3 regions of the Exiguobacterium sp. SL-10 genome follow, and region 2 is predicted to be linked to each of the others. Evidence: riboswitches for the same ligand, from Rfam matches in the RefSeq annotation. Region 2 holds a riboswitch; each other region holds the start of a gene.
The links. A riboswitch is a leader RNA that binds a small molecule or an ion and turns the genes downstream of it on or off. The one in region 2 is predicted to bind S-adenosylmethionine.

Region 1 (5,175 bases), on a different contig from region 2:
TGCAAGTGACGGCCGCATTCGACGGCGCACGTGTCGCACACTTGGGCGCAGAGGGCCGCGATCGGTTTGGTGAACGCCGAATCGGTCTCGAGTGCGTTCAAGGTGAGGGAGCAGATGTCGGAGCATTCTCGCGTCAGACGAATGCACTCTTTTACCATCAGCACATCTTCTTCTTGTAAACTTTTTGAAAAACAATGATTGCTCGTCCGCATACAGTCGATAATCGCTGAAATCGTCTCTTCAATTGAGTCCCGGTTCATGATAAGTCCCCCTTGATAAAATAATGTATCTTCAAATCATTACCCGATACCATATCGCTTAAACCGCGCCAAAACGACAAAAAAGTCACTTCACAAAAGTGAAGTGACCAAGTAATGGAGCATAGCGGGCTCGAACCGCTGACCTCCACGCTGCCAGCGTGGCGCTCTCCCAGCTGAGCTAATGCCCCGTTCGAAAATTATTATATCATTCTAGTAAAACATTTGGCAATGGGTATTTTTAAATTTGTTGAACAAAGTTTAATCAGCGCTGAACGTGGGAAAATCACAGATGATGTTATATTACGAAAGCAGGTGTCATCCATGGAAATGATTTTACTCGCACTCTTGCCTGCCTTGATGTGGGGGAGTATCCCGCTCATCGTATCGAAGGTCGGTGGAAAGCCGATTCAACAGTTGATCGGGACGACGATGGGAGCGATGGTGATGGCGGTCATCATCGCGCTCGTGTTCAATCCGGAGTTCACGACGCTCGCAATCGTGACCGGCTTCATCTCCGGGGCGTTCTGGGCGCTCGGTCAGTATTTACAATTCCAATCGTTCCAAATTTTAAGCGTATCGAAGGCGATGCCGATCAGCACCGGGATGCAGCTAGTCGGTACGTCGTTGTTCGGTGTCATCGTGCTAGGGGATTGGCAGACTTCGACCGAGTTATGGCTAGGGTTTTCTGCGCTCGTGTTGATTATCATCGGGGCGGCGCTGACGTCGTATCAGCAGAACAAAGACGGCGACAGCAGCGGTGCCTTGAAAAAAGGTTTGCTCGTCCTGCTCGTCTCGAGTATCGGGTATGTGACGTATGCCGTCCTGACGAACTATTTCGAAGTCGACGGCATCACGGCCATCTTGCCGCAATCGGTCGGGATGTTTATCGCGGCGCTCTTGTTCAGCCTGCGAGAGAAAGATGTGAAGAAGTTCGATCCGAAGACGTTCAAAAACATCTTGGCCGGTCTCGCCTGGGGGATTGGGAACTTCGGTTTGTTCGTGTCGAGCGGTGAGGTCGGGATCGCGACGTCGTTCGCCTTGTCCCAATTGAACGTCGTCGTGGCGACGCTCGGCGGAATCTATCTGTTGAAAGAAGAAAAGACGACGAAAGAACGGGTGCTCGTCTTCATGGGTATCGGGCTCATCGTCGTAGCCGGGTTTATGCTCGGGATTGCGAAGAGCTGAATGAATTCGTTAAAGATGGACCAGGTCGCTTGATGCGACTTGGTTCTTTTTTAGTCGAACCGGACTACGGCCTTTTATATATAATGATTGGAAAAGTGAGAAGTAAGGGGGGAATAAAGTTGGAATAAACATACTATGAATCATAAAAGTGAATTCATTTAAGAATAGGACGTGATCAAGATGGCAAGAATACAAATCGGCGATGTGTTTAAGATTAACACACCTAACGGAGAGGCTTATCTTCAATACGTTCACGAAGATAAAACGATAGGCGAGTTAGTTAGAATATTGCCAGGGGTATATGAAAAAACTCCAAAAAACCTTAAAGAAATAGTCGCGGAGAAAGAAGCGTATCTATTGCATTGCCCACTCAAACCGGCTATAAGACACAAGATCATTGAAGCCATTTCGAACTATGACATACCTCAGGATTTTAAAATCCCTCATAAATTTAGAACAGAGATAACAGATAACGAGGGGAATCTTGTGGGGTGGCATATCGTAGATTATTCCACTTGGTATAACCATGAAGTCTATGAGTTAACAGAAGAACAAATCCAATTATCTCCCTGGGATACTTGGAGTTATCCGCTATTAGTCAAGCGAATCACAGAAGGTTGGGCGTTAGAGAACTGGAAGTAAATTAGTATACTAAAGGCTTATAAGAGAGCTAAGAATCATCTATTGTTAATGCTGGAATAAATGAAAAGACGCGACCAAATCAAGATGGCCGCATCTTTTCATTTTAAATTATATGAGTTAAACCTTTTCCGCCCACGCCACATCAATAAATTCATCGCGTCCTGAAATAGCCCGATCTTCCTTATAATGTTTCGGATTCTTCTTATGGAAGTCTTGATGGTATTCCTCGGCCGGATAAAACGTGTCGGCCGGTAAGATTTTCGTGACGATCGGCTGTTTGAAACGTCCACTCGCCGCGAGCGCGTCGCGACTCTGTTCTGCTTTCACGCGTTGTTCTTCCGTATGATAGAAGATGGCTGGCGCATACTGGCTGCCACGGTCTTGGAACTGGCCGCCGTCATCGGTCGGGTCGGTCTGAATCCAATATAGTTCGAGCAGGCGCTCGTATGCGAACAGCGTCGGGTCGAACGTGATCTCGACGACCTCATAATGACCGGTCGTCCCCGTCTTCACTTGTTCATACGTCGGGTCGTCGACGTGACCACCCGTATAGCCTGATACGATCGATTCGATACCAGGTTGTTCCTCGAACGGCGTCACCATGCACCAAAAACAACCGCCTGCGAATGTTGCTTTTTCCATTTTTACATCCCCCTCAATCAATTTCCAAAAAAAAGCGCCCATGTCATCGACATGAGCGCTTCGTCATATCGGCCAAGGCAAACGCCTTGCTGGTAGTAGCACCTTGCCGAAGCAGGTTGCTGTGAAGTCATAGAGCCAGGTCTCTCGTTCACTCAAGATATCGATATGTAGTTCGTGACAGCATCATACCATCAGATTTGAAGCGGCGTCAACGGTTTGGCTTGCGTCGAAGTTGGAACAAGGTGGCACCGAGAATCAGGATGACGAGTACGATCGAGGCGGGCGTCGAATAAGCCTCTTCCCGGGCGTACAGTTGTAAAAAGAACAAGGCGAAGACGGCGAGTAAGACGAGCATATAAGAACGGGTCATGGTTACCTCCTTTTTCTTTCAGTGTATCAACTTATACATTCATTGGCGATGAAAAACAGGAATCGGGACGTCTTTAGAGAATATCATCCATTGACCAAAGGAGGAATCATCATGACTGACACATACGATTTTATGGAACTTGATATCGAATCAGCCCATCACGGCTATAAAGAAGGGACGTTCACAGCCCGTGACGTGACTGCTTTCTATTTGACAAGGATTGCCCAGTTGAACGACAAACTGAAGGCGGTCATCCAAGTGAACCCGGACGCCTTGTTCGAGGCCGAGTCGGCTGACAGGGCGTATCGTCGCGGGCTACGCTTGCCGCTACTCGGCATTCCTGTCTTGATTAAAGACAATATCGAAACAGCCGGACTCATGAAGACGACGGCCGGGGCCGTGGCGCTCGAAAATCACTTCGCTGGAAAGGACGCGCACCTCGTCCGTCTCCTTCGTGACAACGGGGCCATCATCCTCGGAAAAGCAAACTTGTCCGAATGGGCCAACTTTTTGACAGAAGGCATGCCGAACGGGTGGAGCGGGGTTGGTGGCCAGACGCTCAATCCGTATGGTGACAAGCTCAATGTCGGAGGGTCGAGTTCAGGTTCGGCGTCAGCGGTCGCAGCGAACTTGACACTGCTCGCCGTCGGTAGCGAGACGAGCGGCTCGATCATCCATCCGAGCGTGCACAACGGTATCGTCGGCATCAAACCGACCGTCGGCCTCATCAGCCGGAGTGGAATCATCCCGATCTCGCGGTCGCAAGACACGGCGGGACCGATGGCACGCACTCTCGAAGACGCGGTACGTGCACTTGAAGCGATGGTCGGGGAAGACCCATCGGACCCGTCGACACTAAACCTCCCGGCCGGCCCGCCGTATCGGACGTGCCTCGACGTGCGCCAAGCGGTCGGGATGCGTGTCGGGATTGTCAAAGCAGACTTATCGGAAGAAGAGCAATCCTTATACGGTGAGGCGGTCGAGCTGTTGAAGCAGAGCGGCATTGAACTGGTCGAAGTCGAACTGCCCGCCCATGACACGCTCGACCAAGGCGATATTCTGTACCACGAGTTCAAACTCGGAATCGAGGCGTACCTCGCCACGACGACGCTCCTATACGAGACGTTGTCTGATTTGATTGACTGGAACAACAAGCATCCTGAGACGATCCCGCATGGACAAAAGACGTTCGAGAAAGCGGAACAACTGTCGGGACGTCTCATCGAGCCGGCTTATTTGACGCGCCGGCTCGATGACGTACGTGACGCCAAAACGGACGGACTCGACCGCCTATTGAATGAGCAGCAGTTGCACGGACTCGTCTTGCCTCACGATTTGAACTATGACATGGCTGCAAAAGCCGGGCATCCGACCATCACGATCCCGTTTCGATTGAAAGCGAGCGGGGCTCCGTTCGGCTTGTCGTTCACGGGGACGAGTTATGCCGAACGTGACTTGATCCGAATCGCCTTTGCGTTCGAGCAACAAGTGACACGTCCCGTCCCACCGTTATAAGAACGTTGCACCGGTCGTCCACGTCCGCTACAATGGTACGTATGCGGATTGAAGAAAGGACAGATAGCAATGAAACCATCTATATACGGGCTGACGTTCGATCAGCTGACGGAAGCGTGTGTCGCTTGGGGATACAGCGCCTTCCATGCGAGACAAATTTGGGACTCGCTCTACATCGACCGAGTGAAGCAAATCGAGGATATCTCGGTTCGGGCCGAGGTGCGTGAGGCGCTCGCCGCCGAGTACGTCATCTCGACACAAGACCTGTTCGTCAAGCAAGAGGCGGGCGACGGGACGGTCAAATTCTTACTTAAGTTACATGATGGTCACTATATCGAGACCGTACTCATGCGTCACAAATATGGACGTTCGGTCTGTGTGACGACGCAGGTCGGATGCAATATCGGCTGCAGCTTCTGTGCGAGCGGACTTTTGAAAAAGACACGTGATTTGACGGCCGGTGAAGTCGTCGAACAGATCATGACCGTCCAACACTACTTGGACGAGGTCGGCGAAGGTGCCCGGGTCAGCCATATCGTCGTCATGGGAATCGGCGAACCG
Region 2 (5,175 bases):
TCGAGTTGAACGACGCGTCAGACGTCGATAAACTCATGTCAGCCGAAGAATATGAAGCGATGATTCAAGGCTAAACAAAACCCGGTTTCTCTTCATGAGAAGCCGGGTTTTGTATTATTCAAAATCGAGGCGGTAATGTTCCGGTTGAACGAGTGACGTCCGGTTGAACAGGCGGTAGAAGACAATCCCGAGTGTCACCGGGATGAGCCCGAACAGGACGATGACGAGCATGACGTTCCAAAGCGCGAAACCGCCGGGCATGAGGTGCAAGGCGTTGATCGGTCCGATGAGACCAGACACACCGAAACCGGCACTGATTGGTGTACCTTCAATTCGAAGGATGCCTGCGAGCGCTCCGAGGATGGCCGCATTGGCGAGCACGGGCAACATCATGATCGGACGACGGACGAAGTTCGCCATTTGAATCTTCGGCGAGCCGAGGAAGTGGGCGATGGATGTTCCCGTCGCGTTCATCTGCCAGCCGGCGATGGCGAGACCGAAGCCCGCTGCGACAACGCCGAGGTTGGCCGCCCCGGCGGCGACACCAGACAGGCTGATGGCCGTGGCGATGCCGACCGTCGAGATTGGCGAGACGATGATGAGCGAGAACGCCATCGCGATCAACATGCCCATCACGATCGGCTGCAGTTCCGTCATCGTCATGATGATCGTCCCGACGTACATCGTGATTTGTGAGATGTAAGTGAGCAGGAACGCCCCGATCCCTCCGGCGACGACGATGACCGTCATCGGCAAGACGAGTACCGTGTACGTCTTCAAACGTGGCGACAGCTGCATGACAAGGAACGTCGCGAGAGCGGCCGTCACGCCGGCCGTGATGACGTCACCGATCCCGGCCATGAGGAATGCGCCTTCCTCGATGCGAATGGCGCCACTGCCGACCTGGGTGGCGATGCCGATCGTCCCGGCCTCGAGTGCCGAGCGTCCGAACTGCATGGCGACGGCGACACCGATGATGACTGGTAAGAGGCGCATCGCAATCGTCGTCGCGTCCAAGATGAACTGCAAGGACGGAACATACGGCAAGATGGCTTTCGTTAATTCACCGAGCAAAGCGCTCGGGATAAGGGCGATGAGAATGGCTAGACTGAGGCCGTTCAATACGTTCATCAAAAACTGTTTTCCGGTAAGCTTCTCTTCCGTCATTGGGGATTCACCTGTCCTTTTCTACTGGTATGCTGTTATGTACAAAAGCAATAAAGTTAATGACCATACTATGCTTCTTTCTGGCGAGCGTCAACAAGAAATGTTGAAATGTTCAGAATTTTCCATTTGAGCACAACTTTTGAACAGAGCGGTCCGCATTCATATACTAAAAGAAGAGGTGAGAACAATGATGACAGACGGATTCTTATATATATACGCTCCGATGTGCGGTACATGCGCCGTGGCGGAGCGAATGCTCTCGGTCGTCGAGGCGGTCGACCCAGAAATCCGGATTGAAAAGCGTGACGCCAACTTTATCCCGAACGAGCTTGAGGCGTATCAGGTCATGAGCGTCCCGGCGCTATTAAAGCTGGAGAATGGCCAGGTTCGGGATCGGTTGTATGCGTTTCAAAACGTTCAGCACGTCCTATCTTTCGTTAAATGAGATAGGATGATGAGAATAATCTGAAAATTTTAAATAATCAGTTGACACAGAAAGTTCACGAATGATATATTCATTACAACATCTTACTTGAACACAACATAGGACGAGATTTTCCCGTCAGCAAGACGTTTTCGAACAACCGCTGCATGAGCTTACGCGATTTCAGGTGGACCGTCCCTTCGATTGTCCCCCAAAAAAATCAAGCGTCGAGGCACCGGTCGCGTAATTGCATGGTCCGTTCGAAGACCGAGTGATGATTGGGTAAAATCCCCCATATAAGGATGAATGCTCTGATCGGGCAAAAGAGGTTCATCTATGGGTTGTCCTTCCCGTGTCTCAAGGTGCTACGTTCTGTGTCATCCTCGGATGGCACCTTTTTTTATTTTTTTGCATAAAATAGTTTGACATGAAAATAATATGTCGCTATGATAAGGCTAATCAAATACGCAACCACTCTTATCAAGAGAGGCTGAGGGACTGGCCCTATGACGCCCAGCAACCGCGGAGCAATCCGAAATGGTGCTAATTCCAGCAAGGTGTAAACCTTGGAAGATGAGAGCAATCGTTGTCCGTACGATAAAGTACGCACGTTTGCTCAAACGTGCGTACTTTTTTTGTTGTCAGGAGGGAAATGGATTGATTCAACTACGCAATGTGGCCAAATGGTTCGATACGAAAAACGGTCGGGTCCAGGCGGTCGATGATGTGTCGCTTACGATTGAAAGCGGCGAAATTTTTGGAATAATCGGATATTCGGGAGCGGGAAAGTCGACGCTTATCCGGTTGCTCAACCGACTCGAGGCACCGTCAAGCGGTGAAATCGTGGTCGCCGGCAGCGAGCTGACGAAGCTCACGCCGAAGGAACTACGCGGGGTACGTAAAAACGTCTCGATGGTGTTCCAACACTTCAACTTATTATGGTCGCGCACGGTCGCTGAGAACATCAGCTTCCCGCTCGAGCTCATCGGGGTACCGGCGAGCGAGCGCAAACGCCGCGTCCAAGAACTCGTCGAACTCGTCGGCCTCGCCGGACGAGAAGACAGCTATCCGTCACAACTATCGGGTGGCCAAAAGCAGCGAGTCGGGATCGCCCGCGCGCTCGCTACGAATCCAGAAGTGCTCCTCTGCGATGAAGCGACGAGCGCCCTCGACCCGAAGACGACCGATTCGATTCTCGAACTGCTCGTCAGTATCAATAAGAAGCTCGGTTTGACAATCGTCCTCATCACCCATGAGATGCATGTCATTCAAAAGATTTGTCACCGTGTCGCCGTCATGGAGGCCGGGAAGGTCGTCGAGACCGGACAAGTCGCCGACGTGTTCCAACATCCGGAGCAGCCGATCACAAAAGAGTTCGTCAAACAAATTGGTGCGGTCGAGGACATGTCGCTCACGTTCGAGCATTTGAAAGCCCGTTATCCGAGCGGTCAAATCGTCAAGCTTAAATTCTTGAACGAGACGGCCGAACAACCGATTTTGTCGGAAGTGTTGAAGCAGCATGATATCGGCTTCAACATCATCGGCGGGAACGTGACGCAGTCACAAGTCGGTGCCCTCGGGACATTATTCATCCAATTGATCGGAGAGCCGGCTGAAGTCGAGCGGGCCATCGCCTCAATCCGGTCACAGGCAGTGGAAGTGGAGGTAGAAAGCGATGTTTCCTAATGTAGATTGGCAAGTTATGTTGGAACAGACGTGGGAGACGCTCTATATGACGCTCGTCGCCGGAGCCGCGACATTCGTCATCGGTCTTGCCCTCGGGATGCTCCTATATGTCACGAACGAGCCACTCATGATGAAAAACCGGCCGATTTACACAATCATCAGCGCAATCGTCAACGTGTTCCGGTCAATCCCGTTCATCATTTTGATTATCTTGCTCATCCCGTTCACGTTACTCGTCGTTGGGACGATGCTCGGCTCGACGGCAGCACTGCCGGCACTGATCATCGGTGCGGCTCCGTTCTATGCGCGGATGGTCGAGCTCGCGCTTCGCGAAGTCGACCGCGGCGTCATCGAGGCGGCCGAATCGATGGGTGCGACGAAATGGCAGATTGTCTATAAAGTATTGTTCCCTGAAGCGTTGCCGGCCATCGTGTCAGGCATCACGGTCACGATCGTCGCGATCGTCGGTTACACGGCGATGGCAGGGGTCGTCGGGGGCGGGGGACTTGGTAACTTGGCGTTCCTCGAAGGATTCCAGCGTTCACAAAGCGACGTCACGTTCGTCGCGACCGTCTTAATCTTGGTCATCGTCTTCGTCATCCAGTTCATCGGCGATCGACTCGTATCCGTAATTGACAAGCGTTCCGCTTGATCGAAATAGAAAATTTGGAGGGGTTTTATAATGAAATCATGGAAAACAGTACTCGGATTGACAGCAGCTTCAGCACTCACGATTCTCGCGGCTTGCGGCGGTGGGGATTCAGAATCAGGTTCAGGCGATGACAAGACGCTCGTCGTCGGCGCGTCGAACGTCCCGCACGCTGAGATTTTAGAACACATTCAAGACGAATATGAAGAGAAGGGCTATACGCTCGAAATTAAGAAGTTCCAAGACTACGTTCTCCCGAACAAGACGCTCGCGGACGGGGAGCTCGACGCGAACTACTTCCAACACGAGCCGTACCTCGAGTCGCAAATGGCTGAAAACAAAGACTACAAATTCGCATCAGCTGGCGGTGTCCACATCGAGCCGATCGGTGTCTACTCACAAGACTACAAATCACTTGATGAGCTTCCAGAAGGTGCTGAAATCATCATGAGCTCGTCGGTCGCTGACCATGGACGGATCCTCACGATGCTCCAATCGGAAGGTTTGCTCACACTAGCGGAAGGCAAGACGACAGATGCGACGGTTGCAGATATCGTCGACAACCCGAAAAACTTGGAGTTCAAAACGGACGTCGAAGCGGCACTTCTCCCGCAAGCGTTCAACAACGGTGAAGGGGACGCGGTCCTCATCAACACGAACTACGCGATCGATGCTGGCCTCAACCCGCTCGAAGACGCCATCGCCCTCGAAGGCGAAGATTCACCTTACGTCAACTTGATCGTCACACGTGAAGGAGACGAAGAGGATGAGCGCGTCAAGGCACTTCTTGAAGTCCTCACTTCAGAAGAGACACAAGAGTGGATCTTGGAAGAGTACAAAGGTGCAGTCGTACCGGTCAAACAATAATCTCGTCAAGGCTCGGGACATCCCGGGCCTTTTTTGTTTGGAGTAGTTTTGCCTAAGTATTCGAAGTACACTATATATATGTAGAAAAAGGGGGGATCCGGATGAACATACGACACATTCATCCGCTGACGCTGGGTGTCTTGTTTGGCACATTTTTTGCCCGGCTGTCGACATTTTTTGTTATGCCATTTTTTGCGATTTATCTCGCGACGCTCGGCTTCTCGGCGAGCGTCATCGGGACGGTATTCGCCATCTCGGCGCTATCGGGGTTATTCATGAGCTTTTTCGGGGGGACGTTGTCTGACCGGTATGGGCGCAAGCAGTTGATGCTGATCGGGATCGCCTTGAATGCGGTCACGTTCACTGGCTTCGCACTTGTGAC
Region 3 (5,175 bases), on a different contig from region 2:
CGCGAGCGTCGGGATATCAGCGTGGTTCTCAATGATTGGGACGCGGACGACCGCGTCCTCGTCCCAGAAGTCAAGCGCCTTGATGATTTCTTGACCGGTGAAGACGACTTCGCCGGTAGCGGCATGGAGCTCGGAGATGACGTTATTGTCAATCGTATGGACATGGAGCGAACAGGCCGCCTCGGTGCGATTGAACACCTCGACGTGGAGCAGCGTCTCAGCGGATGGCCGACCGTTCTGTTCTCCAATCAAACGTCCGGCCGCATCGACATGAACGAAGTCGTCCGGTGTTCGTTTCCGTTTATCTCGTCCGCTCGCCGTGACGAGAAATTCGAGCGGATCGTCACTGACACGAATCGCCAAATTCCCACTCGTTCCGGGGAACCAGTCGCGGGCGGCGAGTTCGTCTTTAATGTCGGCAAGTTCGAGCCAACGTGTCGTGATGCTCATACGGCCACCTCCTGCAGATGATGAGTGATGTCGTCAAACGTCTCGAACGGGGCGTAAGCGATCCCTTCTGCCTCACAGAGTGTGATGAGTTGGCCCCGGGCGTAGACAAAGTCGGCACGCTTCGCGACCTCGAAGTCGGTCACCGAGTCACCAATCACGATCAAGCGGTCAGCGGGATTGACGATGCGACGGGCAATCGTCGGTTTGCAGCAGCCGCAATCGTTCGTACAGTGCTCGTCGCAAGCGTGCGGCCAAGCGACGGTGACCGTCTCAGCGGAGAAGTCGGCAACGTTACAGTAAATGTGTTCTGGGTCGACGTGACCGTCTAAGATCGGATGGACGAAAAAGTCCATCCCGCCGCTGACGACGTCAAACTTCCAGCCGTGTGCTTCCACTTGTGCGAGTAAGTCCGGAAATCCTTGACGCACGGTGATACGATTCAACAAATAGTCGCGATACGTCTCGGCGTCCGTACTCGGGAGCAATGCGAACATTTGCCCGACCCCGGAGCGAATCGACATCCGCTGCTCAAGGACCGCATCTTTCAACTCGACCCAATCGGGCGGGGCGAACGCCTTCATTAAGGCAATGATATTGTCTTCCGCTGTGATCGTCCCGTCGAAGTCGCAGAGAATATGGACCGTCATCGTTGTGCCCATGCCTTCAACGCGGTATCGAGTTCGTCCGACTGTCCCTCAGTTTGACCGAGGACGTGGTCGATTGCTTGCCGGAAAGCGCGAGCCCCGGCGGCTGCACCGTCCGGGTGACCGTGAATGCCACCGCCGGCGTTGATGACGACATTCGTTCCGAAATCACGGATGATGTCTTTGACGAGTCCCGGATGAATCCCGGCTGACGGGACCGGTAAAATCGGTTTCGACCAATGCGGTTCGGCGCTCTTGTCACGAATCGCGAACGCCTCGTCACGCGGTGTCGCGAGCGAGCCGTACGGAGACGGGAAGAGCGTCAAATCGGCACCGGCGAGGCGAGGGAGTTTACCGAGCAAGAGCGAATGACGGATTGAACCGGTCAAGGCGCCGGCAAAGGCCGGATGCGCCAAAATCGGCACGCGGATGTCTGGGTCGTTCGCGAGTTCGCGCAATGTGTCGAGACCGTACGTATAGACGTTGAACAGGAGTGCTGTCGCACCCGCCTCGATGAGTCGACGCGCCTGGTCACGCAGACCGAACACCGGGCCGCTCAACGTGATGGCGTAGAGGACACGCTTCCCGGTCGTCTCGAAGTGGGCTTGAATGACGTCCGCTCCAATCCGGGCCCGTTCGAGCGACGGGGTGAGCGGGTTGTCGTATAAAATCTCGTCGTCTTTGACGATATCAATCCCACCGGCGAATTGAACGCGGAGTTGCTGCTCGAGAAACGCGAGATCTCGCCCGATGACGCCTTTGAAGATGCTCATGACGAGCGGACGATCATGGACACCGAGTAACTCGCGAATCCCGTCGACACCGAATTTAGCGCCCTTGAAATCGGGAGCGAGCGTCTCGGGCAACGTCAAGTCGATTAACCGAATCGAATCGTCGAGGGACAGTTTCCCGAACGTCGTCGTCAAGATGGATGAGAAGTCAGGGCTGACATTATGTAACGGATAGCGGATCGTGAAGCGGCTCGTTGTGTCTGTATGAGATGTCGAGACGACCTCACCACGGTACGCCTGTAACTGCTCTTGCTCTAAGTGAGGCAGCTCCGTCCATGTGCCGACGGTCAGCTCGAGGGCGATTTTGTCAGCGACGGCCGCAACCGCGTCCGTTCGTTTGATTTCATATGTAGCAGTGATACTCAAAAAAGTTCCTCCTTCCAGGCAAACAAAAAATGACCCCATGCCGAGGCAAGAGGTCATCATAAAAAATGAACTCTTATCTCTCAGCTTTCGCTGCAAGAATTAGCACCGTGCCATCTCTGGTCGGTTGCTGCGACATCATCGGGCTCGTCCCTCCGTCTGCTCTTGATAAGAATGTGATTTGAAGTTGTGAAATTTAATTGAATTTTTGCACAGAATCGCCATGTCGTCAATTCCTTTTTTTCCAAAAAAAATATTTTGGGAAGTTGTTTCCATATATGCACAAAAAAAGACGGAGTTTTGTCGGGAAAATGACGTTGACAATCGTGACGTCGAGTCCGTAATATTCATCACATAAGTTCACCGAATCGAATAAACCACTCTTATCGCGAGTTGGCAGAGGGAATTGGCCCGATGACGCCGCAGCAACCGACCACTAGGCACGGTGCTACATCCACCAGACGAATGTCTGACAGATGAGAGGAACAACCAATTTGGCTGTGCCTCTTTCTCGCGGAGAAAGGGGCTTTTTTTGTGGGCAACGTACAGGAAGGGGAAAACATCATGTCATATCAACCATTTACAGAACAGACCGTCGTCGAGCATGTGAAAACGTTGGGGTTAATCGAAGACGGAGGCATCACGCATTGCGAAGAGATCGGGGACGGCAATTTGAACCTCGTGTTCCGCATCCGACAAGGCGAAACGAGTCTCGTCGTCAAACAGGCGCTCCCGTATGCGAAAGTCGTCGGTGAAAGTTGGCCGCTCACACTTGAACGGGCGTGGATTGAGCAGTTGGCGTTGCGCGAATTCGCCAACGTCGTCCCTCGTTTCGTGCCAATCGTGCTTGGTAGTGACCGCACGCTCGCCTACACGATTTTAGAGGATCTGTCAGATTTTGATATCGTTCGGACAGGCTATTTGGAAGGGAAAACGTATCCTGAACTGGCCCGCCATGTTGGTGAATTTTTAGGCGAGACGCTGTTCGCGACGTCGGATTACGCGGCCGGACCGATCGCGAAGAAGCGGATTGAACGTGACTATTATAACCCGGAACTGTGTGACATCACCGAGAAACTCATCTTCACCGATCCGTTCAAAGACGCGGAGTCGAATAATATCGAAGCGGCACTACGAGACGACGTCGAGCGACTTTGGGAAGACCAGGCGCTCAAAGTCGAGGTGACGAAACTGAAAGTCGGCTTTGTCACAAAACATGAGGCACTCCTGCATGGAGACTTACATACGGGTAGCATCTTTGCGACCCAACAAGAGACGAAGATTATCGATCCGGAGTTCGCGTTTTACGGACCGTTCGGTTTCGATATCGGGCAAATCGTCGCTCATTTGACGCTATCGACATTCCATGACCCACTTAAGCGCTTCGAGCGTTTCACGGACGTCTTGACGGTGTGGGAGACGTTTGAGAAGACGTTCCGGGCCAACTTTGAGCGCGCCGTCGAGCCATTCAACACGATTGGTTTTGTCGACGAGTTGTTGCGGACGATCTTCAGCGACACGATCGGCTACGCCGGTTGCGAGCTCATTCGTCGTGCCATCGGGCTCGCCGGCGTCGCCGATCTCGAGACGTTGCCGGAAGCGACGCGTCTTGAACGAAAACGTGACGCGCTCGCCCTCGGGACAGCGCTCATTAAAGAACGCCATAACGTCGAATCGATTGACGACTTAGTGACGCTTTTGTCGGGGGTGCGCGTATGACGGTACAAAACATCCGCTTTAATTCGCAAACGGACGAACTCATCGTATTGGATCAGACGTTATTACCGCATGAAGAACGCTACGTCACGATCGAGACGCTCGAACAGGCCGAACATGCCATCGAGACGCTCCAAGTCCGAGGTGCCCCGGCCATCGCTTACTTCGGGGCGTTCGTCCTCGCCAAAGAGGCGGGTCGGTTAGTCGACGACCCGGACTTCACGCGTCGCCTCGACCTCGTCGGCCGTCGGTTGGTCGCGACACGTCCGACGGCGGTCAATCTTCAAAATGTGATCGAGTCGCTCCTCGACTTGAACGTCGGGGACGACTTTGAAGCGATCGCCGAGGAAATCAAACGACGCGCCATCGCGTTGTACGACCGGGACGTTGACACGTATCGGGCCATTGGCGAGCATGCACTGACGGTGTTGCCGGCCGGGGGGAACGTGTTGACGATCTGTAACGCCGGTGCAATCGCGACATCGCGTTACGGCACGGCGCTCGCGCCATTTTATGTCGGGAAAGAACGCGGTGTATCCTTCAACGTCTTCGCCTGTGAGACACGACCGCTCCTTCAAGGGGCACGCCTCACGGTCTGGGAGCTCGATCGTGCTGATATCGACGTGACGCTCATCACCGACAATATGGCGGCTTGGACGATTCAGTCAAAACGAGTCGACGCCATCATCGTCGGAGCTGACCGGATCACACGGACGGGTCACGTCGCCAATAAGATTGGAACGTTGCAGCTCGCCGTTCTCGCCAAGCATTACGGCATTCCGTTCTACGTCGCGGCGCCGCATTCGACGTTCGATTTGACGGCAGACGATACGATTGAAATCGAGGAGCGGAACCCGTTAGAAGTCACCCACATCGGCGGTCAACCGACGGCACCTGTCGGCATCACCGTCTTCAATCCGGCGTTCGACGTCACCACGCCAGACCTCATCACTGGACTCATCACCGAGGCGGGTGTGTTCGAGCCGACAGAGGCCGCCATCACACAACATGTAGGAGGAACGATCCATGTCTAAAAAAATCTTGATTTTATTATTCACATTCGTCTTGGCGCTCGTCGGTTGCACAAACGAGCAAGCGGCCACATCGAAGCCGGCCGAGAAGACGCCGGAGACGAAACCTGTCTCAGCTTCGAACGGGACGTTGCCGAAAGACATCGATGTCGCCCTCATTATGCAGATGTCGATTGGGAC

Region 1: it holds a riboswitch for S-adenosylmethionine, as region 2 does, so the genes downstream of both, msrA (peptide-methionine (S)-S-oxide reductase MsrA) here and EVJ33_RS13350 (methionine ABC transporter ATP-binding protein) in region 2, are expected to answer to the same signal.
Region 3: it holds a riboswitch for S-adenosylmethionine, as region 2 does, so the genes downstream of both, EVJ33_RS07375 (2,3-diketo-5-methylthiopentyl-1-phosphate enolase) here and EVJ33_RS13350 (methionine ABC transporter ATP-binding protein) in region 2, are expected to answer to the same signal.

Annotation. Positions count from the first base shown of each region.
Region 1 covers NZ_SJUP01000003.1:168,538-173,712, reverse strand. Annotated here, with positions in the region: gene EVJ33_RS05510 (four-helix bundle copper-binding protein) at 1-260, opposite strand, end outside; tRNA gene EVJ33_RS05505 (tRNA-Ala) at 376-448, opposite strand; gene EVJ33_RS05500 (GRP family sugar transporter) at 582-1,445, shown strand; gene EVJ33_RS05495 (hypothetical protein) at 1,626-2,087, shown strand; gene msrA (peptide-methionine (S)-S-oxide reductase MsrA) at 2,205-2,729, opposite strand; SAM riboswitch class I at 2,793-2,893, opposite strand; gene EVJ33_RS15510 (hypothetical protein) at 2,938-3,099, opposite strand; gene EVJ33_RS05485 (amidase family protein) at 3,211-4,614, shown strand; gene rlmN (dual-specificity RNA methyltransferase RlmN) at 4,684-5,175, shown strand, end outside.
Region 2 covers NZ_SJUP01000014.1:48,336-53,510, forward strand. Annotated here, with positions in the region: gene gcvH (glycine cleavage system protein GcvH) at 1-74, shown strand, start outside; gene EVJ33_RS13340 (PTS sugar transporter subunit IIC) at 115-1,167, opposite strand; gene EVJ33_RS13345 (thioredoxin family protein) at 1,346-1,612, shown strand; SAM riboswitch class I at 2,066-2,171, shown strand; gene EVJ33_RS13350 (methionine ABC transporter ATP-binding protein) at 2,249-3,277, shown strand; gene EVJ33_RS13355 (methionine ABC transporter permease) at 3,267-3,929, shown strand; gene EVJ33_RS13360 (MetQ/NlpA family ABC transporter substrate-binding protein) at 3,960-4,793, shown strand; gene EVJ33_RS13365 (MDR family MFS transporter) at 4,895-5,175, shown strand, end outside.
Region 3 covers NZ_SJUP01000005.1:55,316-60,490, reverse strand. Annotated here, with positions in the region: gene EVJ33_RS07385 (methylthioribulose 1-phosphate dehydratase) at 1-450, opposite strand, end outside; gene EVJ33_RS07380 (2-hydroxy-3-keto-5-methylthiopentenyl-1-phosphate phosphatase) at 447-1,097, opposite strand; gene EVJ33_RS07375 (2,3-diketo-5-methylthiopentyl-1-phosphate enolase) at 1,094-2,251, opposite strand; SAM riboswitch class I at 2,322-2,423, opposite strand; SAM riboswitch class I at 2,629-2,731, shown strand; gene mtnK (S-methyl-5-thioribose kinase) at 2,813-3,967, shown strand; gene mtnA (S-methyl-5-thioribose-1-phosphate isomerase) at 3,964-4,998, shown strand; gene EVJ33_RS07360 (sugar ABC transporter substrate-binding protein) at 4,991-5,175, shown strand, end outside.